DNA from 4 places in the Rhizobium sp. CF142 genome. Region 1 is predicted to be linked to each of the others. Evidence: predicted binding sites of a transcription regulator. Region 1 holds the regulator's gene; each other region holds the start of a gene.
The links. Region 1 encodes PhoB, which activates phosphate uptake and scavenging genes when phosphate is short. Its sites were predicted from a motif close to TGTCATNNANCTGTCAT; they were not measured.
Positions count from the first base shown of each region.

Region 2: PMI11_RS04670 (DUF1045 domain-containing protein) is a predicted target of PhoB. The motif match lies at 3,140-3,156, and genes of this name have one in related genera.
Region 3: PMI11_RS03470 (TIGR03364 family FAD-dependent oxidoreductase) is a predicted target of PhoB. The motif match lies at 3,253-3,269, and genes of this name have one in related genera.
Region 4: PMI11_RS29640 (NAD-glutamate dehydrogenase) is a predicted target of PhoB. The motif match lies at 2,933-2,949, and genes of this name have one in related genera.

Region 1 is NZ_AJWE01000098.1:119,542-127,248, forward strand. Features, by position in the region: gene PMI11_RS21705 (aspartate aminotransferase family protein) at 1-842, opposite strand, end outside; gene PMI11_RS21710 (GcrA family cell cycle regulator) at 1,267-1,797, shown strand; gene PMI11_RS21715 (pyrroline-5-carboxylate reductase) at 2,089-2,877, shown strand; gene phoB (phosphate regulon transcriptional regulator PhoB) at 3,006-3,689, opposite strand; gene phoU (phosphate signaling complex protein PhoU) at 3,820-4,533, opposite strand; gene pstB (phosphate ABC transporter ATP-binding protein PstB) at 4,578-5,393, opposite strand; gene pstA (phosphate ABC transporter permease PstA) at 5,408-6,730, opposite strand; gene pstC (phosphate ABC transporter permease subunit PstC) at 6,727-7,707, opposite strand, start outside.
Region 2 is NZ_AJWE01000015.1:41,201-48,907, forward strand. Features, by position in the region: gene PMI11_RS04650 (DNA translocase FtsK) at 1-64, shown strand, start outside; gene PMI11_RS04655 (GrpB family protein) at 80-586, opposite strand; gene phnN (phosphonate metabolism protein/1,5-bisphosphokinase (PRPP-forming) PhnN) at 605-1,201, opposite strand; gene PMI11_RS04665 (alpha-D-ribose 1-methylphosphonate 5-triphosphate diphosphatase) at 1,201-2,340, opposite strand; gene PMI11_RS04670 (DUF1045 domain-containing protein) at 2,354-3,049, opposite strand; gene phnE (phosphonate ABC transporter, permease protein PhnE) at 3,187-4,533, opposite strand; gene phnE (phosphonate ABC transporter, permease protein PhnE) at 4,541-5,506, opposite strand; gene phnD (phosphonate ABC transporter substrate-binding protein) at 5,574-6,482, opposite strand; gene phnC (phosphonate ABC transporter ATP-binding protein) at 6,580-7,425, opposite strand; gene PMI11_RS04695 (DapH/DapD/GlmU-related protein) at 7,543-7,707, opposite strand, start outside.
Region 3 is NZ_AJWE01000011.1:60,186-67,892, reverse strand. Features, by position in the region: gene PMI11_RS03490 (LysR family transcriptional regulator) at 1-211, shown strand, start outside; gene PMI11_RS03485 (ParA family protein) at 575-1,294, shown strand; gene PMI11_RS03480 (2'-5' RNA ligase family protein) at 1,469-2,077, shown strand; gene PMI11_RS03475 (succinylglutamate desuccinylase/aspartoacylase domain-containing protein) at 2,148-3,209, shown strand; gene PMI11_RS03470 (TIGR03364 family FAD-dependent oxidoreductase) at 3,314-4,444, shown strand; gene phnX (phosphonoacetaldehyde hydrolase) at 4,441-5,220, shown strand; gene PMI11_RS03460 (ArsC family reductase) at 5,291-5,641, shown strand; gene ybaK (Cys-tRNA(Pro) deacylase) at 5,645-6,118, shown strand; gene PMI11_RS03450 (MarR family winged helix-turn-helix transcriptional regulator) at 6,119-6,562, opposite strand; gene PMI11_RS03445 (glutathione S-transferase family protein) at 6,663-7,346, shown strand; gene PMI11_RS03440 (aminopeptidase) at 7,474-7,707, shown strand, end outside.
Region 4 is NZ_AJWE01000115.1:22,152-29,858, forward strand. Features, by position in the region: gene PMI11_RS29640 (NAD-glutamate dehydrogenase) at 1-2,725, opposite strand, end outside; gene pdxY (pyridoxal kinase PdxY) at 3,002-3,877, shown strand; gene PMI11_RS29650 (carbonic anhydrase) at 3,938-4,579, shown strand; gene PMI11_RS29655 (GGDEF domain-containing protein) at 4,672-6,297, shown strand; gene PMI11_RS29660 (lytic murein transglycosylase) at 6,351-7,172, opposite strand; gene PMI11_RS29665 (aspartate-semialdehyde dehydrogenase) at 7,342-7,707, opposite strand, start outside.

The DNA of each region.
Region 1 (7,707 bases):
GCCAGCGGGTTGCCGCCATAGGTGGAACCATGCGTGCCCGCCTTCATGCCGGAAGCGGCCTCCGCCGTCGCAAGGCAGGCGCCGAGCGGAAAGCCGCCGCCGATGCCCTTGGCAACCGCCATGATGTCGGGCGTTATACCCGACCATTCATGGGCGAAGAGCTTGCCGGTACGGCCGACGCCGGTCTGGACTTCGTCGAGGATCAGCAGCAGGCCATGCTCATCGCAGAGCTGACGGAGCGCTTTCATGAATTCGGACGTTGCCGGGCGGACACCGCCCTCGCCCTGCACCGGCTCGATGAGGATACCGGCGGTCTTGTCGGTAATAGCGGCACGGACAGCCTCGACATCGCCAAAGGGCACCTGATCGAAACCAGGGGTCTTCGGGCCGAAACCTTCGAGATATTTCTCCTGACCGCCGGCGGCGATGGTCGCGAGCGTACGGCCGTGGAAGGCGCCTTCGAAGGTGATGATATGGAAACGCTCGGGATGACCCTTGGAAAACTGGTAACGACGCGCGGTCTTGATGGCGCATTCGAGAGCCTCGGCGCCTGAATTGGTGAAGAACACCTTGTCGGCGAACGTGGCATCCGTCAGGCGCTTGGCAAGCTTCTCCTGCCCCGGCACCTCATAGATATTGGAGAGATGCCAGACCTTGTCGGCCTGATCCTTGAGGGCGGCCACAACATGCGGATTACCATGGCCCACGGAGGTAACGGCAACGCCCGCGCCGAAATCCAGATATCGCTCGCCGGTTTCGGTGATCAGCCACACGCCTTCGCCTCGCTCGAACCGCAGCGGGGCACGAGAATAGGTATCATAAAGCGGCGAGGCTTCAGCCATGGCGCAATCTCCTGGTCAGGCTCCGAGACAACGGACTCCGGCTAAGAAAACCAGGCCCGAAAAATTAAAAATGCCGCCTTTCGGCGGCAGGGAGCACTATTTACTTTTCGCACTGCAATGTCAACAAAACTGAGGATTTAGCACATGCGTCAAGCCTCAAATCAGACTTGCAGGTCTATCAACAGCTAATGTTGCAGAAATGACTCGCCCGGGAAGCAAGTTGGGGAAAACCTCGAATTCGGATTCATCGGATTCCTGCGACTCTTGTCACAGAGTCAGGCTCACACTAGGTTAAAGTTCAATTACTAGACTGCATGCGGCGGAACTAGTCACCAAAATTGATCAGGCGTTTCTTGCTTCGGAGACTTCCGAGGCAACGGTGAGGGATTCTGCCATCACCAACGCGAAAGGTGGAGACAGGGCAATGAACTGGACAGACGAGCGTGTCGAGAAGCTCAAGAAGCTTTGGTCGGAAGGGCTGAGCGCCAGCCAGATCGCTGCGCAGCTTGGCGGCGTCAGTAGAAACGCTGTTATCGGCAAGGTTCACCGGCTCAGTCTTCCCGGCCGCGCCAAGGCCGGCGGCACGGCAACCGCCGCGCGCGCACCGAAGCGCAATACCTCGGCTCCGCGCGCCCCGAACTATGCCTCTCGCATCACCACCCGCACCGTTACCCGCCAGCAGGGCGCAACGATGCTGAAGGAAGAGATCGAGATCGAAACGGTCGAGGAAATGGAATACGTGCCGGCCAAGAACGTGGTCGTGCCGATTTCGCGCCGCCTCGGCCTGACGGAACTGACGGAGCGCACCTGCAAGTGGCCGGTCGGCGATCCGATGAAGGACGACTTCTACTTCTGCGGTTGCGACTCCCCGGATTCCTCGCCCTATTGCAACTATCACCAGCGCCTCGCCTACCAGCCGGTCAGCGAACGCCGCAAGGCTGTCCGGGTCGGCTGATCCGCGATCTTCCAACAGACGCAACGTGCCATCACCCCTCCTCGCCTTGCGCGGAGGGGTGATTTTTTAGCCGGCGCAGGAGGGCCGGAAAACAGCTCCTGACCACGATCTGCCGAAGGCCGATCTCTGCCTGCCGCCCACTATGCCTGACAATGCGAACTTATGTGCCAACGCCACCAATGCGTTTCAGCCCTAGACCGGCATGGAACGGTGGTCATGGCGCTGTAGCGCGATTTTCTGATATAGATGCGGTATTCTCGTCGAGGCGCAAACAGTCGCTCAGGGGTGCCAATGGAGATCGATCCAAAGCGGATGACAATCGGGTTCGTCGGGACGGGCACGATTACCGAGGCCGTCGTCACCGGACTGGGGAAGACAGCGTTTCGCGACACACGGATCGTGCTGTCACCCCGTAGCGCAAGCGTCGCCGCCCGCCTCGCGGCGGCAAACCAGAATGCGTCGATCGCTTTAGGCAACCAGGATGTTCTCGACCAATCCGATCTCGTATTCGTGGCAGTGAGGCCGCAAATTGCCGAGGAGGTCGTCCGCTCGCTCCGATTTCGGCCGGGCCACCATGTCATCAGCTTTGTCGCGGCCACGCCAATGGATCAACTGCGGGCGTGGATCGATCAGCCAGTTCGCCTGAGCCTGGCAATTCCACTTCCGTTTGTCGCAGATCTTCAGGGCGCGACTGCGATCTACCCGCCCGACGAGGTTTCCCACGCCCTCTTTTCGGCGCTCGGAACGGCGATCCAGGTTGAAAACAAGCTGGAGTTCGAACTTCTCGCGACGGCGAGCTGCCTGATGGCCAGCTATTTCGGCATCCTGGACGCGACGTCGACCTGGCTGCAGAGCCAAGGGCTTTCGAGAACGGCTGGCGACGCCTACCTCCGTCAATTGTTTTCCGGCCTCGCCCATGCTGCCCGTTCAAAACCTGTCGCGAGTTTCGATGAACTCATCGGCGAGCATTCGACCAAGGGCGGATTGAATGAACAGGTTCTCGAAGACTTTCGCGCGTTTGGCGGCACTGCGGCTCTGCAAAAGGCTCTTGATCGAATTCTTGTGCGCATCCGTCTGTAGGAAGCAGATCCTTTCGATGTTCGCTTTCGGCGCGTGGTGTCGGCTTTCATAAGGAGCTAGGGGTGCCAGATAGACAAACGGGCCGCCCGACAAGCGAGCGACCCGTTCGTGACCTCCGATCACTCGGATCAGGCTTCCATGGAATATCCCGCGCCGCGGACGGTGCGGATGACATCCTGCATGTTGGAGAAGTTCAACGCCTTGCGCAGGCGGCCGACATGGACGTCGACGGTGCGTTCGTCCACGTAGATATCGTGGCCCCAGACGCCATCCAGGAGCTGCGAGCGGGAGAAGACCCTGCCCGGCGACGACATCAGGAATTCGAGCAGGCGGAATTCGGTCGGGCCGAGGCGGACTTCGCGGCTCTTGCGATGAACGCGATGCGTTTCGCGATCGAGCTCGATATCGCCGCATTTCAGAACAGTGGAGAGAACCTCCGGACGGGCGCGACGCAGCATCGCCTTGACGCGAGCGACGAGTTCCGGTGTCGAGAACGGCTTGACGACATAATCGTCGGCGCCGGTCGAGAGACCGCGAACGCGCTCGCTCTCTTCGCCGCGTGCCGTCAGCATGATGATCGGCAGGCGCTCGGTCTCCGGCCGCATGCGCAGCCGGCGGCAGAGCTCGATGCCGGAAACGCCCGGCAGCATCCAGTCCAGGATGAGCAGGTCGGGCGTGCGCTCCTGAAGCCGGATTTCGGCCTCGTCGCCACGGAGGATCGTATCCACCTCGAAACCTTCAGCCTCGAGGTTGTAGCGGAGAAGCACGCTCAGCGCCTCTTCATCTTCAACAACTGCAACTCTTGGGATCATGCGTGTCAGTCTCCTAATGCATGATCCTTAAACCGGGGGCGATTTAAGCAAGAGATCATACAGAAACTCGGAATTGGCTGCACCTTTGCGCGCCCCCGCGCGGGGCGCGCATGCAATCGGCAGGTCAGGATTACTCCGTCACCGCACCAACGGTATTGGAGCTGTCGTCCTTCGGACGCTCGCCCTCCGGCTGGGCGCCGGTTGCCATGTAGTAGATCGTCTCGGCGATGTTGGTCGCGTGGTCGCCGATGCGCTCGATGTTCTTGGCGCAGAAGAGAAGATGCGTGCAGCTCGTGATGTTGCGCGGATCTTCCATCATGTAGGTCAGGAGTTCGCGGAACAGCGAGGTGTACATCGCGTCGATCTCATCGTCGCGCTCGCGGATGGACTTGGCCTTGTCCGCAGAACGCGTCGTATAGACGTCGAGCACTTCCTTGAGCTGGACGAGCGCCAGTTCGGAGAGATGCTCGAGACCGCGGGCGAGCTTGCGCGGAACGCCGGTGCTTTGGACGGCGATGACGCGCTTTGCGGTGTTCTTGCCGAGGTCGCCGACACGCTCGAGGTCGGCGGCGATGCGGATCGAACCCATGATCTCGCGAAGGTCGGAGGCCATCGGCTGGCGACGGGCGATCGTGACGATCGCCTTGTCGTTGATTTCGCGTTCCGCGTGATCAAGGATCACGTCGTCGGAAATGACCTTCTGGGCGAGCGCAGTGTCGCCGTTGACCAGCGCACGGACGGCCTCGCCGACCATCTGTTCGGCAAGACCACCCATCTCGGAAATGCGCCGGGACAGGAATTTCAGATCGTCATCGTAAGCGGAAAAAATATGTGTCGATGCCATGGGGCTTTGTCCTCGAAAATCGGGAAGGCTTCACATCGCCAAAATCAGCCGAACCGGCCCATGATATAGTCCTGGGTGCGCGGATCGTCGGGATTGGTGAACATCTTGTCGGTGTCATTTTCCTCGACCAGGTTGCCGAGGTGGAACATTGCCGTACGCTGTGATACGCGCGCGGCCTGCTGCATGGAATGCGTCACGATGACGATGGTGTAGTTTTCACGCAGCTCATGAATCAGCTCTTCGACCTTTGCAGTCGCGATCGGGTCGAGTGCCGAGCAGGGCTCGTCCATCAGGATGACTTCCGGGCTGACGGCAACGGCGCGTGCGATGCACAGACGCTGCTGCTGACCGCCGGACAGGCCGGTGCCGGATTCATGCACGCGATCCTTGACCTCGTTCCAGAGGCCGGCGCGCTGCAGGCTCGTCTCGACGATCTGGTCCAGGTCGGCCTTGGACTTGGCGAGGCCGTGGATGCGCGGTCCGTAGGAGACGTTTTCATAGATCGTCTTCGGGAACGGATTCGGCTTCTGGAACACCATGCCGACGCGGGCGCGAAGTTCGACCACGTCGATGTCGGGATCGTAGATATCGTCGCTGTCGAGCGTGATCTTGCCGGTGACGCGGCAGCCGTCGATCGTGTCGTTCATGCGGTTCAGCGAACGCAGGAAGGTGGACTTGCCGCAGCCCGACGGGCCAATCAGCGCGGTCACGGTGTTTTCGCGGATGTTCAGATTGACATCGAAAAGCGCACGCTTCTCGCCGTAATAAACGGAGACATCCTGACCGATCATCTTATACGGGACGTTGCTCATTTTCTGGTCCAGCGCCTTCTCGACTGCGGCTTCCGTCAACATGTTCATGATCTTTACTCCGTTTACCAGCGGCGCTCAAAGCGACGACGCAAGAGGATAGCTCCGATGTTCATGACGATCAGGAACAGGAGCAGGACGATGATGGCACCCGAGGTTCTTTCCACGAAGGCACGCTCGGCTTCGTTGGCCCACATGTAGACCTGAACCGGAAGTGCCGTGGAAGGATCGAGCGGAGTGGTCGGCGCCTGGGCGACGAAGGCGACCATGCCGATCAAGAGCAGCGGCGCAGTTTCGCCGAGTGCGTGGGCAAGGCCGATGATCGTGCCGGTCAGGATGCCGGGCATGGCAAGCGGCAGCACATGGTGGAACACCATCTGCATCTTCGAGGCGCCGAGGCCGAGTGCGGCCGCGCGGATCGACGGCGGAACGGCGCGCAGGGCCGCACGCGTCGCGATGATGATCGTCGGCAGCGTCATGAGGGTCAGCACCAGGCCGCCGACCAGCGATGCCGAACGCGGCAGGCCGGCGAAGTTGATGAAGACCGAGAGACCGAGCAGACCGTAGACGATCGACGGAACGGCGGCGAGGTTGTTGATGTTGACCTCGATCAGGTCCGTCAGCCTGTTCTTCGGCGCGAATTCCTCAAGGTAAATCGAGGCGGCGACGCCGATCGGCAGCGCAAGTGCGAGAACGATCAGCATCAGGTAGAGCGAGCCGATGAGGGCAACGCCGAGGCCTGCGGCTTCCGGACGGCTGGAATTGCCGTTGACGAAGAGGCCGGTGTTGAACGTCTTGTGAAGCACACCGCTCGCCTTCAGCTGGTTCATCCAGCCGACCTGCTTGTCGTTGACCTTGCGGTTCTTCTCATCGACCTTGAGGTCGATCTGGCCCTTGTTGGCGCTGTCGATATTGGCATCTGCAAGCACAGTCACATTGACGGTCTTGCCGATGATCGACGGGTCAGCGACGACCATGTCGCGCAGCTGAATGGGCGCACCTTTGGACAGCATTGCGGTTGCGTCGCGCACATCAGGACGGCTCGAAGCATTGACGCCGAGCTGCTTGACGATCGCATCGCGCAGCAGGACCGGATAGTTGGCAGCGACCAGCACCGAAGGGTCGGTCGCACGCTTGTTATCAGGGTCGATCGTCTTCTCGGTGAATTCGATCGGCAGGGTGATCGACGTCTGCAGGAAGGCCGTATAGCCGTTGCTGATGACCGTCCAGAGCAGAATGAAAAGGAAGACGAGGCCGAATGCTATGGCTGCGATGCCATAGGCCTGGAAGCGGCGCTCGGCAGCGTAGCGACGCTTGATGCCGATATCACGACGGGCGGGCGCCTTGGAAACGGTGACGCCGGCGATGGGGGAAACAATATTCGTCATTCGTACTGCTCCCGGTATTTGCGCACGATGTAGAGCGCGTAAATGTTGAGGCAAAGCGTGATGCAGAACAGCGTGATGCCAAGGGCGAAGGCAACCAGCGTCTGCGGCGAGGTGAACTCAAGGTCGCCGGTCAGCTGGTTGACGATCTTGACGGTCACTGTCGTCATCGGCTCGAAGGGATTGATCTGGATACGGGCGGCAACACCGGCGGCCAGAACCACGATCATGGTTTCGCCAATGGCGCGCGAAGCGGTCATCAGCAACGCGCCGACGATACCGGGAAGAGCTGCGGGCAAGACCACCTTCTTGATGGTTTCGGACCGTGTGGCGCCGAGACCGAGCGAGCCGTCGCGCAGTGCCCGCGGAACTGCGGTGATGATGTCATCCGACAGCGAGGAAACGTAAGGGATCAGCATGATACCCATGACGATGCCTGCGGTGATGACGCTTTGTGCCTGGATGAAGTTCGTATAGCTGCCGCTCAGAAGACCGCTGATCTGCGCCGAGAAATCACGCAGGAACGGCCCGACGGTGACGAGCGCGAAGAAGCCATAGACGATCGTCGGAATGCCGGCGAGCACTTCGAGAAGCGGCTTGGCGATCGAGCGCACCTTCGAAGAAGCATATTCGGCCATGTAGATGGCGGCAAAGAGGCCGACCGGCACGGCGACCAGCATGGCGACCAGGCCGATATAGAGCGTGCCGAGCAGGAGTGGAATGAGGCCGAACTGGCCGAAGGAGGAGCTGCCCGCACCGGCAAAACGCGGATCCCAGACCGTTCCGAAGAAGAAGTCGGCGAAGGGAACGACCGCGAAGAAGCGGCCCGCTTCAGACAACATCGAGAGCACGATGCCGATCGTCGTCAGAATGGCGATGGAGGATGCAACGAGCAACGCCCAGAGCATGACGCGCTCGACACGGTTACGGGCGCGGAAACGCGGAGCAACGGAGCGCAGCGCATAGAAAGCACCTGCGAC
Region 2 (7,707 bases), on a different contig from region 1:
CGTCGGCCCGGCAAACCATGTCGGCAAGCGTGAAATTGTCTCGGGGCGCGGCGACGGCGAATAATCGGATCGCGGCTGGTTATCCTTCTTCAGAGGCCAGCCGCAGCGTCTCCAGCACGAAGTCACGCTTGCCGCCGGTATAATAATCCCAATCGTCATTTGCCTCGCCCATGAGCTTCATCTTGAGGGCGGCATAGGCCTCTGCTCTTTCTGGATGTGAGCGCAGATAGTCGCGAAACGAGATCCGGTCTCGCAGCACGGCGTTATACGTCGAGCATAGATAGAGCCGCGCGCCATACGAGCCCTTGCCGCTGGTGAAGGTCCAGGTCTGCTGCTGGTACTTGTCGCCATGGAAGGTGTAGGCGTCGAGCGATTGCACCCGTTCGATCGCCTCGGGAAGCACATCCGCATTTGCAAAGGCGGCGTGCAGGTCGATCTTCGGCTTGGCCGCCAGTCCGGGGACGGATGTGCTGCCAACATGATGAAAGACGGGGGTGAGATCGGCGAGAAACGGCTCAAGCTCGCCGACGATCTGACGGAAGAGAGACGGCCATTCCCGGTCATAGTCGACGACACGAATAGCCATTCCCGTTTCCTGTCTCGTTCAGACGATTTCCTTCAGGAAACCATCCAGGATATCGATCATCTTGCGCTCGGCTTCTTCCAGCGAGTCGCTGTTGTCGAGCTCCACGACATCGTAATCGCCGCGCACCGTCAGCGGGCCGCGGGCGAGGCGGGCCATGATGTCCTCGTGCGTCTCGCGGCCGCGTGCTTCCAGGCGGCTGGCCAGCACTTCCGGGCGAGCGGTCACATTGATGACCTTCAGCCGCGGAAAGGCTGCCTGGAAACGGTGCAAGGCCGAACGCGAACCATTCGCAACGACAATGTGGCCCTTGGAAAGCGCTACGGAAACCTCCGCCGGAATGGCGTATTTGAGACCATGCGCCTCCCACCAGACGGCAAAGGCGCCGGCCTGCTCCATCGATGCGAATCCGGCATCCGAAACGGCGAGATGCTCTTCTCCGCCGGCATCGCCGTCACGAGTGATGACGCGGCGGGCAAAATGCACGTCTTCGCGGCGATCGAAATGCCGCGCCGCGAGGTTCATCAGCGTGTCCTTGCCAGCCCCGCTCGGACCGACGACGACGACCATGATGCCGCGTTCGGCACCGGCGCCCGGATGGGGTTCGTGTGACATCATCATGCGACACGGCGTCCTTCACGCCAAACGGAACGAGTCACCGGTACGCCATGCGAGCGGTGGACGCGGACGAGATCGGCACGCAGGCCGGTTTCGATGCGGCCGCGATCGTTGAGGCTGACGGTGCGCGCCGGCGTTGCCGTCACCATTGCAATTGCCTTCGACAAGGTAATGCCCTCAACCTCGTCGGCAAGAATGAAGGGTGCATGCAGCAGGCTGAGGGGCACATAGTCGGACGAAAGCACGTCGAGAACGCCGAGCTGCGCCAGATCACGCGCGGCGATATTGCCGGAGTGCGATTTGCCGCGCACGATGTTCGGCGCGCCCATCAGAACGCTCATGCCGTTTTCATGCGACAGCCGGGCTGCGTCGACGCTGGTCGGGAATTCGGCCAGGCGAACGCCGTTTTCAATCGCTTCATCGACATGGGAAGATGTGGCGTCGTCATGGCTCGCAACGGTGATGCCGCGTTCGGCGCAGACCTTGGAGATCGCGTCGCGATTTGGTGTCGAATTGCGATCGGATTCGGCGATGCGTCTGGCGCAGAAGCGGGCGAATTCCTCATCGGAAAGACCGCGCTTCTTCTGATAGTAAAAGATGTACTGGTCCATTGTCTGGAACTGGCGCTGGCCGGGCGCGTGGTCCATCAGCGAGACGAGACGGACATAGGGGTCGTTTTCGAAATCGGCGAAGTGCTGCAGCACGTTGTCGGCCGAAACTTCGCAACGCAGATGGAGGAGATGCTCGGCGCGCAGGCGCCCTTCCTTTTCGGCGGACTGGATGGCATCGGCCATCTCGCGCATCTCGCCGTGCTCGAAGCCGCCGTCTTCGTCGGCACCCATGCGCAGGCAGTCGAAGACCGTGGTGATACCAGAGGTGACGATCTGCGCGTCATGGGCCTGGATGGCCGCCGTCTTGTTCCAGCGGATGCCCGGACGCGGCGAATAGTGGCCTTCCAGATGGTCCGTATGCAGCTCGACGAGGCCGGGAATGATGTAATCGCCCTCAAAGTCTTCGCCGGCTACCGAATTGCCTTTTGAAATATCGGCGATCTTGCCGTCGCGGATCAGGATAGAACCCGAAAGAATATCGTCTTCGAGAACGATGCGGGCATTTGAAAGAACGGTTTCTTTGCTCATGTCAGGAGATCTTTCAGCTTTTGGCGCCAGCAAGAGGCAGCCATGTGTGGACTTTGAAAGGCGCGCCGCGCGCCTCCTCGCGAAAGACGGCAAGGCCGGAAATGTGAAGCGGCCTGCCGGTGAAAGCTGCAAAACGCTCCGTCAGGACCGCCTTCATCACTTCCGCGCGCTCTTCCGGCACCTGGCCGGTCAGCGTCATATGGAAGCCGAAGTCATCCATGACATATGGATAGCCCCAGCGCATGAGATTATTGCGCTGGCTCTCGGAAAGCCTTTCCGGTTTGCGCCTGATAATATCGGCCTCGGAAAGCGCCGCCCGGAATGGCTCGAAAGACTTTACCACCTTTGCTGCGAAATCCTGAAGCGGCTGGTGTAGCGAACCCGGCACAAGCGCGAAGAAGCGACCAAGCTGGCCCAGCACCAGTTCCGGGATTTCAAAAGCCGGCGTCTTGGCGGCGAAATCTTCGATGACCGCCATCAGGTCCTTTTCGGTCACGGAGGAGGCAAGCTCGAAGGGCGCTTTGATCGTCGCATGAAACCCGTACCGGCGTGGATCGGCCGTCAGTTCGAATTGTTCGTGAGCGGGCAGCGTCTCGTGGTCGGGCGCAGGATAGGTCTCGCCGGTAAAGGCATCGCGGCCAAGCCAGACGGAGGCCGCATCCGTCAGGGGATCATCCTTGGACGGCGAAAAATAGAGAGCGTAGCGCAAGGCGTTTATCCTGGAGATCGTCCGAATGGGGAGCGCAATGTGCAGTGATTTGGCGGCGAACCGCAAGCACGCTCCGGCTAAAAGATTTCCATGACAGAATGATGATGACGGCAGCCCGTCATCATCTTTACTTCGGCTTAGTGACCGGCCTTGGTGCCCATCAGGCGATGGCGCAGCGCATTCGATGCTGTATCGAACAGGAAGACGACGATCAGGATCAGGATGACCATGTAGGCGACGTTTTCCCAATTGGAATTGGTGCGCATGGCTTCCCAGAGCTTGAGGCCGATACCGCCGGCACCGACGGCGCCGATGATCGTCGCGCCGCGAACGTTCGATTCCCACTGATAAAGCGTCTGGCTGACGATAACGGGGACGATCTGCGGCATGATGCCGTAGCGATGCACCAGCACCGTCGAAGCGCCCGTCGACTTCACACCTTCGCGCGGTTTGTTGTCGATGTTTTCGAGACCTTCCGAGTAGAGCTTGCCGAGCGTGCCCGTCTCCGTGAGGAAGATGGCGCCGGAACCGGCGAGCGGGCCGGGACCGAAGGCGCGCGTCAGGAACAGCGCCCAGATCAGCATGTCGACCGAACGCAGGAAGTCGAAGAACCGCTTCAGGGCCTGATTGAGGAACCTGTTGGGCGTGATGTTGCGTGCTGCCATGAAGGCGAGCGGGAAGGCTGCAAGCGAGCCCAGCAGCGTGCCGAGGAAGGCCATCACGATGGTCTGGAACAGCTTGGTCCAGACATCGCCATGCTGCCATTCGCTATTGTTCCAGATATTGTCGAAAGCGAGCGACAGGTTCGACTGGTCGGGATGGAGGCGCGGGCCGGAGACGATGAGACTGATGACCTCGCTTGCCGGCTTGTCGAAGAAGGGCGACTGCGTATCGAAGATGAAATTCGCCCAGCCGATGAGGCGCTTGCGCACCTTCACGCGATCGACGGAAATGCTGACATCCCCGGCAAAACCAAGATTGGCGAGCACGTTGTCGTCATAAACAGTCACCCAGCCCGGAACCGGACCGACGACCTTCGGCGCGCCGCTGCTGACATCGACCGGCACCGTGATGCCATGGGCAACGATCGTCGTCTGGCTCTTGCTGACCGTCACCGTGCGACCGCTGCCGCCGACGAGAACCGTGATGCTGCCATCCGTGTTGGTTTTCAGCCAATCCGGATGCGGATCGTCGCCAAGGGGCGAGAAGCGCGGGTAGCGCGTCTGGATCGTGCCGTCGTCCTGGATACGGAATTCCGGCTGCACGTCATAGCTGATCCACTGGCTCATGTAGATGCCGAAGCGTTCCCAATGGGCTTCGGCGATGAGCTTCGGCAGGTCGAAGAACCAGACGGCATAAATGCCGTAGAGGATCGTGGCGAGGACGATGAGCAGGCCGCCGAAACGCTGGCGAAAGGACCGGTGAAAATATTCCGGGTAGCGCGTTTCGATCTCATGCATGCGGTTTGCGTCGATGACCGTCATGGCAGCCTCAATGTTGCAGGAGGAAGGCGTGTTCGCCGACAAGACGGCGGCGCAGCCAGGCAGAGAACTGATCGACGGCAACGATCGTGATGAAGAGCAGGAGCACGAGAGCGACCGTCTTCGCGCCGAAGCCGCGGGAAATGGAGAGCTTGAGCTCTTCGCCGATACCGCCGCCGCCGACGGCGCCGATGATCGTCGATGCGCGCACGTTGATTTCGAGGCGCAGCAGCGCATAGGACGCGTAGTTCGGCATCACCTGCGGCAGCGCGGCAAAGCGCACGCGCTCCAGCCAGTTGGCGCCGACGGCCCGCATGCCCTCGTCCGGTTTCATGTCGATGTTTTCGGCGACTTCATAGAAGAGCTTGCCAAGTGCGCCGATCGTGTGGAGCGTGATCGCGATGATGGCCGCCACCGGTCCGATCGACAGGATCGCCGAAAACAGGCCGGCGATAACGATTTCCGGGAAGGCGCGCAGGAATTCCATGATGCGCTTGGTAAAGATGCGCAGCGGCCAGTTCTTCGTCAGATTGCGCGCCGCAAAGAAGCTGAGCGGAACGGCGAAGACGAAGGCGATGATGGTCGAGACGAGCGCGATATTGATCGTGACGATCATCAGCTCGAAATATTCAGGGATATAGAAACTGCCCCAGACATAGACGCGGCCATTGGCGAAGTTGAATTCTTCACCACCCTTGTCATTCGGGCTCGCAATATCGAAAAGCGCGCGCCAGACATCGGTCCAGTCTTTGGGAATGAGCCAGCTCAGGAAATCAAAGAGATGCGGCAGGCGCTCGAAGAAGTGACCGGCATTGCTCTCGTCGGCAAAGCGCACGGAGCTGAGGAAGGCCGCGATGAGGATCACCAGGCCGAGGATGGTGTAGAAACGCCGTCTGGCGATCATCTTGTCCCAGGCGGTGGCGATTTCCTTCGTGCTCTGCATCGGCACATGCGGCTGTGTATCGGCAATAGTCATGAACGCCTCGCCCGGTCATAAGAAAAAGGGCGGCCGTTGCCGACCGCCCTGTGCACGCATGGCGCAATCAGCCGCCGATGGCAGCCTTACGAACTTCTACGACAGCATTGTAGAAGTCGTGCTTGACCGGGGCGTAGCCCTTGTAGTCGCCGCCTTCGATAGCTGCGAAGCACTTGTGATCCTTCTCCGGCAGGGCCGTGAAGAAGGCGGTGAGCTTCTTCTGCCACTCTTCGCCGAGAGCGTTGCGAACGACGAGCGGGCCGTTCGGGATCAGCGGCGAACGCCATACTTCAACCAGCTTGTTCGGGTCGACGGCGCCCTTGTCGACTTCCTTGCGGAAGGTACCGGAGGTGTAGCCGTCCTTGAAGTCGCCGATACCAGAAGAATCGTCAACGGCAACGTCGACCTTGCCGTCGTAGGCAGCGAGCAGGTTGTTCTCGTGGCCACCGTTGAACTGCGTGGAAGCGAAGAACTTGTCGTTCGGCATGCCGGTGTCCTTCGGGATCTGCGTCAGCGGAACGAGGTAGCCCGAGGTGGAGTCCGGATCGGCGTAGCCGAGCTTCTTGCCCTTGGCGTCCTTGATCGTCTTGATGCCGGAGGACTTCAGAGCGAGACCGATCGAGTAGTAACCCGTGGAACCGTCCTTCTGCTGCGTCGTCAGGATCGGCGTAACAGCCTTCGGGTCCTTGATGTAAACGGATGCGTAGCCGGAAGCGCCGAGTTCGGCGAAGTCGAGCGTGCCGCCGAGCAGACCCTGGATAACGCCGTCATAGTCGGCGGCCGGGAAGAGCGAAACCTTCTCGAAGCCGAATTCCTGCTTCAGGTGGTCTGCAAGGCAGGCGTAGTTGCGCAGGCGGTCGGTTTCGTTTTCGCCGCCGAGGATGCCGACGCGGAATTCCTTGAGGTCAGCTGCATTGGCAGCGCCGGCTGCGAGCGACAGGATCGCCGTAGCCGCAAAAAGTGCTTTCTTCAACATGGGTTCTCTCCTGAATGACCGGGACTCCGGTCGTTTTTGTTACGAAGATACGAAGAAATCTGCCCTTGACGCGGGCATTCGATCGCGGCCGTCCCTCTCACAGACCGGCCAGCGCCAGCGGTTGGTTGCCGGCGGATTGGTTTTCGGCTCCTTCCGGAGCCATGTTGATTGCGGTCGAGGTCATCGTTTCGTCGATGCCCGCGCCGTCCTTGTCCGTGCCGTAGATTTCTTTCACGGCCTCGGCGGTCAGTTCCGAGGGCTTGCCGTCGAAAACGACGCGCCCGCCCGCCATGCCGACGATGCGTTCGCAATAGTTGCGGGCCGTATCCAGCGTATGCAGGTTGGTGATGACGGTAATGCCCTCGCGCTCGTTGATGTCGCGCAGCGCATCCATGACGATCTTTGCATTCAGCGGGTCGAGCGAGGCGATCGGCTCGTCGGCCAGAACCATCTTCGGGTTCTGCATCAGCGCGCGGGCGATCGCCACGCGCTGCTGCTGGCCGCCCGAAAGCGTGCCGGCGGCCTGCAGCGCCGTCTGCTCGATGCCGAGGCGCTCGAGCGCCGCGATTGCCTGGATGCGCTCTTCACGGCTGAAGACGTTGAGCAGGCTAAGGATCGTCGAGCGATGGTTCAGGCGGCCGAGCATGACGTTGGTGAGCACGTCGAGGCGCGGCACGAGGTTGAACTGCTGGAAGATCATCGCGCAGTCGCGCTGCCAGCTGCGCAGGGCCTGGCCACGAAGGCCGGAGACCTCGACACCGCCGAAATGGATGGTGCCGGAGGAGGGCTCCTGCAGGCGATTGATCATGCGCAGAAGCGTGGACTTGCCGGCGCCCGAACGACCGATGATCCCGACCATCTGGCCCTGCGGAATGTCCAGCGTCACGGAATCGACAGCGAGCTTCTTTCCGAACCGGCGTGTGACATTCTTCAGCTCGAACATCATGCTCTTCCCTCGCATTGCAGGCTTGTTATGCGATGGCATTAGTCCCGCTTCGTGAAGCTCGCATGTCAGTTTTGTGTAAGTCCTGTCACAAAACTCTGCACCGCAGCATTGAGCTTAGCCACCGTAGCGCGAGAGGAAGTCTTCGGCTCCGAGTGCCCGGAAATCTGCCAATGCGCCGCGCAGCCGGTCGTGTTCCCAGTCCCACCAGGCAAGCCTGTCCATGCGCTCCCCGACCTCTTTCGGAAAGCGTTCGCGGATGAGCTTGGCCGGCACGCCGCC
Region 3 (7,707 bases), on a different contig from region 1:
GATGACGACGCTGCCGTGCTTCGTAGGAGATGCCGACCCCCTACTGGTGAGGGTGCCGGGCACCAACCTGCACATGCATGGAACGCTCTGGCTTCTCACACAGGGGGAGACACGCAAGACGAAGCGCGTGCAGCTCTTCACGGAGTTCGTATCCCGCAGGCTCGCCGCATACGCTCCGCTTCTCGCGGGGCTGTCCATATCGCGCGACTGACGCCCGGCAGGTCGCCGGCGACGCTTGCCGTAATCCGTTCGGAAGCCGAGCTGCGATCGCTTGAAGCGGCGTCGTTCAATCCGCGAATGTCGCGCCGCATTGCAACCGGCGCGAGGGCCACACTACTGACGGACGACGGACTTCACCATCGCTGACGGTGATTATTCAGTACATCGGCCAATTTGGCCACTGCCGACTTCTTGTACCCAGAAAATCAACCTCGGACAGCATGGCTAAACAGCGCCACGCAAGGTTGCTGTTTGACCTTTTCATCTCATCACTGTGAAAGCCGCTGTTCCTTAAAGCCCGAGACGCGTCTCTCCCAGGGATGACTGCCGCCAACTCATCAACCCGAGGTAATCGATGCCAATCATTACATTTGCGAATACGAAAGGAGGGGCCGGCAAGACGACGGTCGCTCTCGTTCTTGCCACAGAACTGGCTCGCCGTGGCCATCGCGTTTCCGTTCTGGATGCCGATCCCCAGCAGTGGGCCAGCCGCTGGCACCGTCTGACGGGTGATGCAGCCGAATTCGCCCTCATCTCCGGTGTCAGCGAAGATACGATCGAACAACAGATCAAGGACCTCAAGAAGCGCGGCGGTTATATCATCATCGACTTGCCGGCCGGTCTGAGCCCGCTGATGGCGAAGGCCATCGGCTTTTCCGATCATGTGATGGTTCCGGTGCAGGGCTGCGCCATGGATGCTGTCGGCGGCGCGCAGGTGCTTGAAATCATGAAGCAGCTTGCTGCCCAGCATGATATCCGCATCCCGCATTCGGTCGTGCTGACGCGCATCAGTTCGATCATCACCACTCGGGCACTACTCGCCGTCAAGGGTCTGCTCGCCAAGCAGCAGGTCAATGTCATCGATACGGCGCTGATCGAGCGCGCCGCCTATCGCGACATGTTCGTTTCCGGCGGCAGCCTCTATACGATGGACCCCGCCCGTGTCAGCAATCTCGACAAGGCGCAGGACAATGCCCGCTTGCTGGCAGACGATGTTCTTCGCCTTGCGCCCCCGAAGGCAGCCCGCGCCAAGTCTTCCAAGAAGGCGGCAGAGGCCATGAAGAACGCCGCGTAAAGAACGCGTTCTGCGCTTATTCTGATATCGGCAAACGGCTGCCTTCGGGCAGCCGTTTCTGTTTGAATTCGACTAAGAAGCCATTTGTTCTTGTTATGTTCTTGACTGTTGAGACAACTCTGATAGGCTCCTCCTTGAGTAACAAGGAGGCGGGCGATGTAGTCCGTAGTTCAAATGCCTCATTTTCCACTCGATCCGAATAACGCAGATCCGCACAAGAAATCCCATCTCGTCGGCGGATTCCACCACAGGATCTTCTTTGCACTTCGCCCAACCATCGAGGCAGCATCCGAGGCGCTGGACATCGCGCAGGTCTATCGCAATAGACATTCTCTGACGGGGCCTTCACGGCCCAACGCGGTGCTTCATGTCACGCTGAACGGCATCGGCGCCTATCGTCGGCTACCGGATGATATCGTGTTTGGCGCTGAACAGATCGCCGCGACAGTGCGTGCGCAGCCGTTTGAAATTGTGCTCGACGAGGTCATGAGCTTCAAGCATCCTGGCCAACCACAAGCCTTCGTCATCTGCGGCAGGCGAGAAAACGAAACGCTGCTAGATCTTCGCAACCAAATCCAGGAAGGTCTCTACGAGGCTGGACTCCCTTATAACGCCGGTGGACATCTGACGCCGCATATGACCCTCCTTTACGATCGCAAGACCGTTCTGCCTGAAAAACTTGGCCAGCCCGTGCGGTGGACCGTCCAGGAGTTCTTGCTAATCCACAGCATCTACGGGAAGAGTGAGCATCGCGTCGTCAACCGATGGCCTCTGCTCGGCTGAGCTGCGCTTGCACCGCGGGTGGGGATTCGCATAAAACTCCCCACTCAATATGCACATGCGGAGCAAGACAGTGGACGTTTCAGAGATCATCATCCCCGGCGATACGCCCGGCATCGAATGGCGGTTGCCGGTCATGCGTTTCAAGGGAAGCGATCCGGCGGCGCCCAAGGTCTATATCCAGGCCGCATTGCATTCCAATGAACTGCCGGGAACGGCGCTGGCGCATTTTCTCTGCCTTCAACTCAGGCAAGCGGAAAGCGAAGGACGGATCGCCGGCGATATCACGCTCGTGCCGCAGGCAAATCCGATCGGGGCGGCGCAATCGCATTTCGGCGAGCTGCAGGGCCGGTTCGATCTGGGATCGCGGACCAATTTCAATCGGGACTTCCCGCTGATCTCGGTTCGCGACCGGGAGGAGTTGATTGATGGTCTTGATGGTTATCCGGCTACGGATCGATTGAAGCGAGGGCTGATTCATATGGCGCTCGGAGCCGATCTGGTGCTCGATCTGCATTGCGATGATGAATCGCTGCAATATGCCTATATAGACGAGGCCTTCTGGCCGGAGGCAGCGGACCTCGCCAACGCGCTCGACATGGAGGCGGTGCTGCTTTCCGATGGCGAAAGCTCCGCCTTCGAAGAAGCAGTCGGTTTTGCCTGGAAATATGAGGTGCCCGGCGAGCGCAAGGCCAAGCTTCCGGGCAAGCTTTCCGTGACCGTGGAACTGCGCGGCCGCCGTGACGTCTATCCCGATATGGCCGTGAAAGACGCCGAAGGCCTGCTGCAATTCCTGATCGGGCGCGGTGTCGTCAACGGCGGGACAGCCGGAGACAAGACCTTCTCCGGACCAGCCGTACCGCTCGACAATGTCGAGATCCTGCGTGCGCCGCAGGGCGGTACCGTGCTCTTCCACCGCAATATCGGCGAGCGTGTTTCGGAAGGAGAGCTTCTGGCGACTATCGTCACCCGGCCCGGTTTTGCCGAGGGCGATATCGACATCCGGGCGCCGCAGGACGGACTGCTGCTGACCCGCACTTCCGACCGGCTGGTGCGCCGGCGCGGCGACCTGATGAAGATTGCCGCCGACAAGCCGAGCAAGGCAACGCGAAAGGCCGGCACGCTGGAAGACTGAACCGGCGTTCTTTTCCACACGCGGATGTAAGGCTCCGCGCAACTGTCACACAGGCTTCAAGAAAATCCGCCAAGCCGTTGCAGACATGTTGCGAAGGAGCTTTCATGCCGCATTACGACATTGCGATCGTCGGCGCGGGAATTGTCGGGCTGGCGCATGCGCTGGCGGCGGCAAAGCGCGGCAAACGGGTCGTCGTTATCGACCGCGATGCACAGGCAAATGGTGCCTCGGTGCGCAATTTCGGCTTTGTGACGGTGACCGGCCAACAGGCCGGCGATTGCTGGAATAAGGCACGCCAGGCCCGCGATATCTGGGCCGAGATCGTTGACGACGCCGGCATCGACGTCCTGCAGCGCGGGCTGCTCCTTGCCGCAAGGCTCGACGAATCCGAAGCCGTGATCGACGCCTTCCTGCGCACAGAGATGGGCGATGGCTGCGAAAGACTGACGATCGAGGAGGCGCGGCGGCTTGTGCCGGCACTGCGACCGGAAGCGGGGCGCTTCACACTCTACAGCCCCCACGAACTGCGGGTCGAATCCCGCACGGCCATTCCGCTGCTCGCCCGCTATCTCGAAGTCAAATATGGCATCGAGTTCCGCCGCTCCACAGCAGTGAATGCCGTCGAACCGCCGCGGCTAGAGACGTCAACCGGTCTGATCGAGGCGGAGACCGTGGTTGTTTGCTCCGGCGACGATTTCAAGAGCCTGTTTGCGGATCGCATTGCAGCCTATAACGTCACACGCTGCAAGCTGCAGATGATGCGTGTCGTGCCGGCCCAGCGGGTTTCGCTCGGGACTGCCGTCATGTCTGATCTCGGGCTCGGACGTTATCTCGGTTATGCCGAATTGCCTGAGGCGACTGCCCTGAAGGCGCGGCTTGACCGCGAATTCAAGCCGGAGCGGGAAAACGGCATCCACCTGATCGTGACGCAGTCGGAAGACGGATCGCTGATCGTCGGCGACAGCCACCACTACTCCGAAACGCCCGATCCCTTTGGACTGGAGCGGGTCGACCGGCTGACCCTCGACGAAATGGATGCCGTGCTCAACCTGCCGGGCCGCTTCATTACCGAGCGCTGGATCGGCACCTATGCCTCCGCTCCAGACCGCTGGCGGTTCACCGACAAGCCTTCTGATGCGCTGCGCATTGTCGTGGTAACTGCAGGCTGCGGTGCTTCGACCGCCTTTGGCATCGGCGAGGAAACCATCGAGGATCTCTACGGGAGCGCAGCATGACGCAATTCAAGGCAGTGGTCTTCGACTGGGCCGGCACGGTCGTCGATTTTGGATCCTTCGCACCGATGGGCGCCTTCGTGGAAACCTTCGGCAAATTCGGCGTGGAGGTGACGATCGCCGACGCGCGCAAGCCGATGGGGCTTCCGAAGCGCGCACATATCGCAGCGATGCTGGCCGAACCGCATATCGCCGCCCGCTGGCAGGCGGCACAAGGCACACTTCCGGACGAGACGGCCATCGACCGCGTCTACGAACTCTTCGTGCCGCTGAACGAAGCTGTCGTGACCGATTATTGCGCGCTGGTGCCCGGCGCGATCAAGACGATCGAATATCTGCGCGAGCGGCAGATGAAGATCGGCTCCACCACAGGCTATACGCGCTCGATCATGGAGCGCGTGCTGCCGCTTGCCGCCGAACAGGGTTATGCGCCCGACAATCTGATCTGTGCCGATGATCTGCCGCTTGGCCGGCCGACGCCGATCGGCATCTACAAATGCTTCCTCGACCTGATGGTCTATCCGGCCTCTGCAGTCCTGAAGGTCGATGATACCGAACCCGGCATTGCCGAGGGTGCCGCCGCAGGCTGCGTTACCGTTGGCGTGACGCTCTCCGGCAACGAGGCGGGTCTGACGCCTGAAGAGGTGGATGCACTTTCGCCGGAGGCGCGAGCCGAGTTGCACAAGCGGATCGGCGAGAAGCTGATTGCTGCCGGCGCCGACTACGTCATCGAGACCGTGGCCGACCTGCCAGCACTCATCGAAGAGCTCGAGGGATAAAGGCCAGACGGCGTTTGCAGCTTTCATCCAGCGTGATATCTCCCCTGGGAAACAGGGAGATCGAACCGGCATGGCCATCACCATCTACGGTATCAAGAACTGCGACACGATGAAGAAGGCCCGTAGCTGGCTGGACGAACACGGCGTTGCCTACGACTTTCACGATTACAAGGCCGTCGGCATCGACCGGGCGCACCTGGAACGCTGGATCGACGAGGCAGGCTGGGAGACGGTGCTGAACCGCGCCGGCACGACCTTCCGCAACCTGCCTGACGCCGCGCGCGAAAATCTCGACCGCGAAAAGGCGATCGCCCTGATGCTCGACCAACCATCGATGATCAAGCGGCCGGTCCTGGAAAGCGGCGGCAGACTGCTGATCGGCTTCAAGCCGGAGATTTACGCGCGGACATTCGAGGGCTGAGCCATGTCCAAGACCACCCGCGCCACCCAGGTTCTCACGCAGGCCGGCGTCACCTTTACGGTTCATACCTATGACTATGATCCAAACGCCGAGCGCGTCGGGCTGCAGGCGGCCGAAGCGCTGGGCGAGGAGCCGCATCGCGTGTTGAAGACCCTGATGGCTGAGGTGGACGGAAAGCCGGTCTGTGTGGTCGTGCCCTCTGACCGCGAGGTCAGCATGAAGAAGCTCGCGAGCGCCTTTCATGGCAAATCGGCCAATATGATGAAGCCGGCCGACGCCGAGCGGCTGACGGGGTACCATGTCGGCGGCATTAGCCCGTTCGGGCAGAAAAAGATCGTGCCGACGGCGATCGAGGAAGCCGCCCTTGCCGAACCGCTCGTCTATATCAATGGCGGGCAGCGCGGGCTGCAGGTGCGGCTCGATCCGAAGGAAGCGTTGAAGGCACTGAAGGCCGCAGCCGCGCCGCTCATCGCCTGATCAGAGGAAGCGGTCCAGCAGGCCGGCAATCGTCTTCGCCTCGCCTTCGGCAAGCTTGCAGCCGATATGAGTTTCGATCGCTTTGCCGTAGACGGTCCACATGCGCTCCCGAAGCTGCCGGCCGGCATCGGTGATCACCACCCAGCGGCCGCGACCATCCTGTGCGAAGACCTCGCGACCGACCAGGCCCTCTTTTTCCAGCCGATCGATCAAACGGGAAAGATTGTACTGCGCCAGCAGTGTCCGCTCCTCGAGCTCATAGGGACGCAGCCTGCCTGATTGCGAGCGCGCCAATTCCCAGAGCACGTCATACCAGGCAAGCGGTGGCATGCCGGCAGTCTTCAAATCGGCTTCGATCAAGCCCAGCAGCCGCTCGCGGGCGCGCATGAGGCGCGTCCAGGCAGAGACGACGGCTTCATGCGGCTTTGGCATATTCTCAGACATAAATGCAAATACATTTATCTTGAAACTCGACACAAGCGATATTAGATGCATTTGCATACATATGAAGCCAACGATCCCTTGCAAACCCCCGGAGACTTTCATGAGCAAGCTTACCCTCATCAGCCATCATCTCTGCCCCTACGTGCAACGCGCTGCGATCGCGCTCCTCGAAAAGGGCGTGCCATTCGAGCGGATCAACATCGATCTTGCCGACAAGCCGGATTGGTTCCTGAAAATCTCACCCCTCGGCAAGGTGCCGCTGCTCCGGATACAAGAGGACGATGGCCGAGAAGAGGTGTTATTCGAAAGCAGCGTCATCTGCGAATACCTGGAGGAAACGCAGGCCGGTGCGGCCCTCCATCCCACCGACGCGCTGACCCGCGCCCGCCATCGCGGATGGATGGAATTCGGTTCCTCCGTGCTTTCCGATCTCTGGGGCTATGAGACTGCCCAGGATACAGCGCCGCTGGAGGCCAAGCAAAAGGCGATTGTCGCCAAATTCGCGACGATCGAAGATGTCCTGGCGGACGGCCCCTATTTCGCCGGGGCCAGCTTCAGCCTCGTCGACGCGGTCTTTGGGCCGATCTTTCGGTACTTCGATCTGTTCGATACGCTCGGCGACAGCCCCATCTTCGAAGGGCTCGAGCGGGTCAAGCGCTGGCGCAAGGCGCTGTCCGAGCGGGCAAGCGTCCGGCGCGCCGTTGGCGAAGACTATCCGCAGCGCCTGATGGAATTCCTCGAGAAGCATAACTCGATCCTGCTCAGGCTGCCCGCCGCCGCTTGAGGCGCAAGCGCAAGCGGCCGGACATGCTTCCGGCCGCCTTCAAATCGGATGCGGCGGCTTCATTTTCGCCGTAAAGGGGTCTAAGTCTTTCACCTCCCGTCGCAGATATCAGAAGGCAGGTTGACCCATGACGTTCATGCCCCAGAGCCACAGCTCCGTCGATCCCGGCAAACTCGAGAAACTTGCGGAAGTCGCCATCAAAGTGGGCCTGCAGCTTCAGCAAGGGCAGGATCTCGTCATTACCGCACCCGTCGTGGCGCTGCCGCTGGTGCGACTGATCACCAAACACGCCTATCTCTCGGGCGCAGGCCTGGTTTCGACCTTCTATTCCGACGAGGAGACGACGCTTGCCCGCTACCAG
Region 4 (7,707 bases), on a different contig from region 1:
TGTCGGAGAAGGTTGCCGTGCCCTTGTCGGCAGCGACGACGAAATAGGGGTCATCACCGTCGAGACGCACCGTATTGTCAGGCGGGAGGATATCGGCGCCGGAGATGTTGTCAGTGATGGAAAGCAGCGTACGGATATAGGTCTTGTAGGCTTCACGACCTGCGTTGAAGATCTCTTCGCGGCTGCCACCGACCGGGAGTTTCTTGGGATAGAAACCACCTTTTGCGCCGACGGGCACGATCACGGCGTTCTTGACCTGCTGCGCCTTCACGAGACCCAGAACTTCGGTGCGGTAGTCCTCGGCGCGGTCCGACCAGCGCAGGCCGCCACGGGCGACGCGGCCGAAGCGCAGGTGCACCCCTTCTACTTCCACGCCGTAGACGAAGATTTCGCGGAAGGGCTTCGGTTCCGGCAGGCCATCCACCAGGTGCGGGTCAAGCTTGAAGGCGAGCATCGCCTTCGGTGTCCCATCGGCATTGCGCTGGAAATAATTGGTGCGCAGCGTTGCATCGACGATGTTGACATAGCGGCGCAGGATACGGTCGTCATCCAGGCTAGGCACGTCGGCAAGCTCGGCTTCGATTGCCTGATGCAGTTCGGCAAGCTTCTTGATACGCGCCTTTTCCGACAGTTTGGTATCGAGCGTGTCGTGGAACAGGCGGAAGATCGAAGCAGCGATAACAGGATATTTGTCGAGGGTGGTTGCGATATAATCCTGCGAATAGGCGATGCCGGCCTGGCGTAGATAGCGCGCATAGGCGCGCAGCACACTAACCTCTCGGGCCGAGAGACCGGCCGACAGGATCAGCCGGTTGAAGCTGTCATTGTCGATCGTGTCGCTGAAGGCTGCGACGAAGGCTTCTTCGAGCGGTGCGCCAAAACGTGCGAGGTCAATGTCCGCACCGCTGCGAGCCTCGAGTTCCATGTCGTGCAGCACGACGATGTTGATGGCGCTGTCGGCGGCCGGAACTTCGATATCGAAGGTCCGTTCGCTCAGGACGTTGAAGCCGAGGTTTTCGAGTAGAGGCACGCGGCGCGACAGCGGCAGCTGCTCGCCGCTATGGAAGATCTTCAGCGACAGGATGCGGCCGCGCTCATCGTCCTGGCGATAGTAGAATTCGATGCGGATCGGCTCGCCGGCGGCGCATGCGGCGATGTCGGGCAGATCGCCGATCGCTTCATCCGGCGTGAAGGCTTCCTGGAAGGCGTTGCTGACGCCGAGCTTCGGCGCCTTGGGGCCGGCGAGCATCTCGAAGCGGCTGTCCCAGCGCGCGGTGATCTGGCGGATCGTCTCCTCGAGCTTGGACTGATGGATGCGTGGCGTCTTACCGCCCGAGCGGCCGATGATGAAGTGAACGCGAGCCACCCCACCTTCCGGGAAGGCCGGATAATAGGCGGAAACACGGCCGTCATAGACGGTTTTCAGATAGGCACCGATGCGTTCACGCACGATCGAGTCATATTCCTCGCGCGGCACGAAGATGATGACCGAGACGAAACGGTCGAAATGGTCGATGCGCGGCAGCACGCGTACGCGCGGGCGATCGGCGAGATCGTTGATCTGCTCGGCGAAGGTCGCAAGCAGCGGGGTATCGATCTGGAAGAGATCGTCACGGGGATAGGATTCCAGAGTGTTGTCGAGCATGCGGCCCGAGTGGCTCATCGGGTCGAAACCGAAATGCTCCTTCACCTTTTCGATCTTGGACCGCAGCAACGGAATTTCGCTGGCAGAGGAAGTGTAGGCAGTCGAGGTGAACAAGCCGACGATGCGGAGTTCCCCCGTTACGTTGCCCTGTGCGTCGAAGCGCTTTACGCCGACATAATCCATGTAGGCGCGGCGATGGACCGTGGATTTCACATTGGCTTTGGTGACGATCAGGAAGTCGGGACCATCGAGAAAGGCGAGAATTTCCGGCGTCGTCGTCACGGCGTCCTTGCCGGTGCGCAGAACAAGAACCTCGGGGTTGGAGAGAATGCCGAGGCCTGTTCCCTTGTCGCGTTCGACCTTGGAATCGGGACCCTTGCCGGAATAGACGTAGTCGCGCATGCCGAGGAAGGTGAAGTTCTCGTCGCGCAGCCAAGTCAGGAAGGCGATCGCCTCGTCGCGGTCGGCCTTCTTGCGGCTGGCGTTGTAATTCGAAAGCTCTGAAATCACCTCATCGACGCGGGCAAGCATCGGCTTCCAGTCGGAAACGGCAAGCTCTACCTGCTCGAGCACTGCCTTGATCCGCTTGATCAGGTCGGCGGCCTGGGAGGGGCTGAGCGGCGAAATGTGAAGCTGGATGTGGCTGACCCGCTTTGCCGGGTCGCTCGGCACGTCGGCGGAATAGAGTTCCGGGGCCTTGCCGTCTTCCAGGATCAGGATCGGATGAACTGCCATGTAGATGTCGCGGTAGGTGCTGGTCACCTCACCCATGACGGATTCGTAGAGGAAGGGCTTATTGTGATCCGTCACCGAAAGGATGGAGATTGCAACGCCATCGGGCGTGACATCGGCGACCGTGTCGATGCTGACGCGCGGCACCTTGCCGTTCCAGGCGCCGAGCTCGGCTGCCGAGTGTACGGCGGAAAGCGCAAGCATTTCTGGCGTGTAGAGTTCGAGGTCGTCGCCGCTTGCGCGGCCGAAGAGGATTTCGGGATCGAGATGGGGCTCGCCGGTCGCGGCCGCGATCTTGCGCGCGCTCTCGATCTGCTTTTCCCGTTTTGGATTGTTTCTGGTGGCCATGGATCATCCCCCCGATTGTTTTGATGTGGGCAAGGTAGCAGAAGGTTCTTCGAAAGAATCCTTAAAAGAGGGCTTCGAAAAGTAGTTTTCGTGCTTTTTTGGCTATGCTGGCGAGAGATTTCGAAAGCGTTTAGGTCGTTTTATGCCGATGGACGGCAAAATCACTTTATCCGGCTTTTCCGTCCCGCCGCACATTTCCACGCTCGCGTGAAGAATGGTTGACAGCGCCTCGTCAAAAAGATCATCAACGGCGGTCGAAATTCGGATTCGGATGCCATGTCGGAAAACGCAGCGGGCGCAGTCATCGTCATCTCCAGCCATGTCGTGCGCGGGTCGGTTGGAAACCGTGCTGCGGTCTTTGCGCTGGAAACGCTTGGCCATCAGGTCTGGGCGCTGCCGACGATCGTTCTGCCCTGGCATCCCGGCCATGGCCGTTCGACACGGCTGACCTTCGCCGAGGCCGATTTCGAGGCGGCGATCGACGACCTCATTCGTGCGCCGTGGATCGGCGAGGTCAAGGCCGTCTTGTCAGGCTACTTCGGCAACGCAGCCCAGGCCCACTCCGTCGCGAAACTCGTCGCATCCTTGCGCGAGAAGAATCCGGAGCTGCTCTATGTCTGCGATCCGGTGATGGGCGATCTCGGCGGCCTCTACGTGCCGGAAGCGACAGCCGAGGCGATCCGTGACCATCTGATACCGCTTGCCTCGCTCGCAACGCCGAACCGATACGAACTTGCCTGGCTTTCAGGCGCGGCACTCGATGACAACAACGCGGTCATGGAGGCCGCACTTTCGCTCGGCCCCTCGCGCATGCTGGTCACATCGGCGGTGCCGATGATGGCGGGCGGCACCGGCAATCTCTATCTCTCCGGAAGGCATGCCCTGCTTGCCGAACACCGTGTCGTTGAAAACCCACCAAATGGGCTCGGCGACCTGCTTGCCGCCCTTTTTCTCTCTCGCCTGCTTTCGGGAATGGAGGATGAAAAGGCACTGCAGCTGGCGACCGCCAGCGTGTTTGAGGTGCTGGCGCGTGCCGTCAAGCGCGGCAGCAACGAGCTGATGCTGGCAAGCGATGCCTCCAGTCTTTCGACGCCCATGGCAATGGTGCAGATGCGTCACCTCGTCCATCCTGCCCAGCGGCGGAAAAAATAGGTCTCATGCTTTTGCAGCGCAGCAGTTGATCTTGGCTCACGCGCGCGCTAATCCAGAGATATGATGAGCTTCCCTAACTCCCTGCTGGACGGTTATCGCAACTTCATGAGCGGGCGATATGCCGATGCCCGCGACCGGTATCGGCAGCTTGCGGAAAACGGGCAGAACCCGACGACGCTCGTTATTGCCTGTTGCGACTCGCGCGCGGCTCCCGAACTGATCTTCGATGCAGGGCCGGGCGAACTCTTCGTCATCCGCAACGTCGCCAATATGGTGCCGCCTTATGAACCGGATGGCCATTTCCATTCCACGTCGGCAGCGCTCGAATTCGCCGTGCAGGCGCTGAAGGTCAAGAATATCGTTGTCATGGGCCATGGCCGCTGCGGCGGTATCCGCGCAGCCCTCGATCCCGATGCCGAGCCTTTGTCATCTGGCGATTTCATCGGCCGCTGGATGTCGCTCGTTCGCCCTGCCGCCGAGCAGATTGGCAGCAATAACGTCATGACGCCGGCCGAACGGCAGACTGCGCTGGAGCGAGTCTCCATCCGTAATTCGATCAACAATCTCAGATCGTTCCCTGATATCAAGGCGCTCGAGGAAGAGGGCAAGCTGGAGCTTCACGGCGCCTGGTTCGATATTTCGACCGGCGAGCTCTGGGTGATGGATTCTGAGACACTCGATTTTATCCGTCCCGAAATCTAGGGATAGACCGCTTTATCAGTTTTTTAAGATATTCCACTAGGCTGCGCTTGCAGGCAGCATATGCGCGTGGATTAGTCATGAATTTCGAAGTGCTGAAATTCAAGAATATCAGAAGGGCAGTACTGGCTGCCATTCTGCTGCCCTTCGTCTTTATGATCGCCGAAGGAGTGGTGTTGATCCGCTCCTCGCTCATGCAGTACCGCGCGCTCGAAAATGACCATCTCTTTGCCGATGTTCTTGCTCGCGGAGGATCGATTGCTGCCAATGAGATTCTGGCGGAACTCGTCGCGACGCGAACCTACATCAACAATCCGGACGAGATGACCAGGGCGGCCATGATGGAAAGGCGCAGCGCGCTCGACAGCGAACGCGCGCGTTTCAACGCCAGCCTCCCGCCCGTTGAAACGCTCGATCTCGGTCTGCAGTCGCAGCTTTCCGATCTGCGCCTTGCTTACAGCCGTATCGTTGCGGCGCGTTCGGCGGTCGATCGAGGTTATTACGGTAAAGGCGGCAACCCCGTTCATATCTATGGTCAGGCCGGATTGAAGCAGCTTGGTCTCGTCTCGTCGCTTTCGTCGAGGATCCATGATCCCGTGTTGATGCGCAAATCCAGCGAGTTGATGAGTATCCTGCTGACCTATTACGGTGAGCGGCTGATCGGCAACCTTGGCCAGCGTTATTTCGACCAAACCGACTTTTCCGCCATGTCCCACGAGCAACTCGTTCAAGGCGAAATGATGCTCGGTAACGGCATGGATCGCCTGCGTTTTCATTCTTCCTCGCCTGTCGTCCGGGAGATTCTTGCCTATAGGGCTCAGCCCGACGAGGTCTGGGCCGATACATTCACGAAGGCCATGGTTTCGGGTGCGCTACGGCCGGACAAGGCGATCCGAGACAAATGGATTGGCATCCAGAACGAGCGGCTGGATTTCCTGCGGCAGAAAATCGCCTCCGTCACCGATGATATTCATGTGACCGGACAGAAGCTGTCGATACGCTCGCACATTCACATGACGGTCGTGCTTGCGTTGTCATTCGGACTGGTGCTGCTCGTTGCCCTTATTGTGGCGCTTGCTGTTCGGGGCATCCGTCTCGTCGCCCGTGTCACCGAAGAGCGTGAACTGCTCATCAACGAGCTGCGCAACGCTGCCCAAACCGATCTTCTGACAGGCCTTTATAATCGCCGTGGCTTCGAGGCTGCCGCTTTAGCGCTTCTGATGCAGGCTGAGTATGGATCACGCTGGATTTCGGTCGTGCTGTTCGATCTCGATCACTTCAAGAAAATCAACGACGTGTATGGCCATGACGCCGGCGATATCGTGCTGAAGCACGTAGCCGGCATCGCACGGGAAAGCTTCCGCTCCTTCGATCTGCTGGTGCGCCACGGCGGCGAGGAGTTCATGGCGCTGCTGCCGGATTCGACACCTGAGGATGCGGCCATCGTTGCGGAACGTGTCCGGTTGGCCATCGAGGCTGCTGACATCGCGCTGCCGAGTGGTGAGCATCTGCGGGTTACGGCAAGCTTCGGCTGTGCGGGGCGTGCAAATGCCGTAAGCAATCGCAATTTCGATGATCTGGTGAAGCGCGCCGACCTGGCGCTCTATGCCGCCAAGGCCTCGGGACGCAATTGCGTCGTTGCCGGGCCGATTGTTCCTGTTGCGGCACCGCAGGAAGAGCGGCGCAAGGCTGCCGGCGGAACCCACGATCTCCGCAGTTGAAAAACGCCGCATTCGCATGCGGCGCTCGTATCATTTTCCTATTGAACGTCTGTTCAATTGCCGTCGATCTGCTGACCGATATAGGCGATTGCCTGCTGATAGACCGTTGCGGCATTCCAGCCCTGGATGGCGACGAAGTTCGGCTCGCCCGGCTGGTAACCGGCGCCGGCGCGCCAGCCGTGACCCCTGAGGAAATTGGCAGTCGAGGCCAGCGCATCAGCGCGGGAGCCGACCATATCGACGCGGCCGTCGCCGTCGCCGTCAGCGCCGAAGCTTACGACGTTGCGCGGCAGGAACTGCGTCTGGCCGATTTCGCCATGGGCAGCACCCCGGGCTTGCGGGCTGAGATAGCCTTCCGAAACGAGCTGCAAGGCTGCATAAAGCTGGTCGGTGAAATATTCCGAGCGACGGCAGTCATAGGCGAGGGTGGAGACTGCGGACATCGTATGCTGGTTGCCCATATAGCTGCCGAAGCCGGTTTCCATGCCCCAGATGGCGATCAGCGGGCCGGCCGGAACACCGAAGCGGCGCTCGATCGAGGCGAAGAGAGCCTGATTGGCGGCTTTCATCGAACGCCCGCGAGAGATGACGGCCGCACCGCCGCGCTTCTTCATGAAAGCGTCGAAGGACAGCTTGAAGCTCTTCTGGCCGCGGTCGGCGGCGATCGTCGGCTTGTTATAGCTGACATTGGCGAAGGCACGGCTCAGGACCGACTGGCTGACGCCATTGGCCGCTGCCGTCTGCTTGAAATCGGCGACCCAGGCATCGAAACCGGCACTGGTATTGCCGCATTGGGCACCCTGCGCGAACGCCGGTACCGCATGGAGGACGCCCATTGCCGCGGCGGCCGCCAGAATCAATTTTATCATGCGCATTGAGAAACCCCGCTCTCGATCTGCATAGCTTTTAAGCCGGGCAAGAGAATGCCAGCCAACGGCGACTTTGTCACGATCACCTTTTAGCGAACGCTTATACGACGGTATTTGCCCGAAAAAGCCCCGCTCGTCGAGCAGGGCTTTAGCATATTATGGTTTACAAATGGTATCAGGCCGCCTGCTTGCGCGGCTTGACGAGGCCACGATTGATGAGCAGCTCGGCGATCTGGATGGCGTTGAGAGCCGCCCCCTTGCGCAGGTTATCGGAAACGACCCACAGGTTAAGGCCGTTCTCGACGGTTGCGTCCTCGCGGATACGCGAGATGAAGGTCGCGTCCTCGCCGGCGGATTCGTAAGGCGTGATATAGCCACCGTCCTCGTGCTTGTCGATGACGAGGCAACCCGGCGCATCGCGCAGGATATCGCGAGCCTGGTCAGCCGTGATCTCGTTTTCGAATTCGATGTTGACCGATTCCGAGTGGCCGATGAAAACAGGAACGCGGACCGCGGTGCAGGTCACCTTGATCTTCGGATC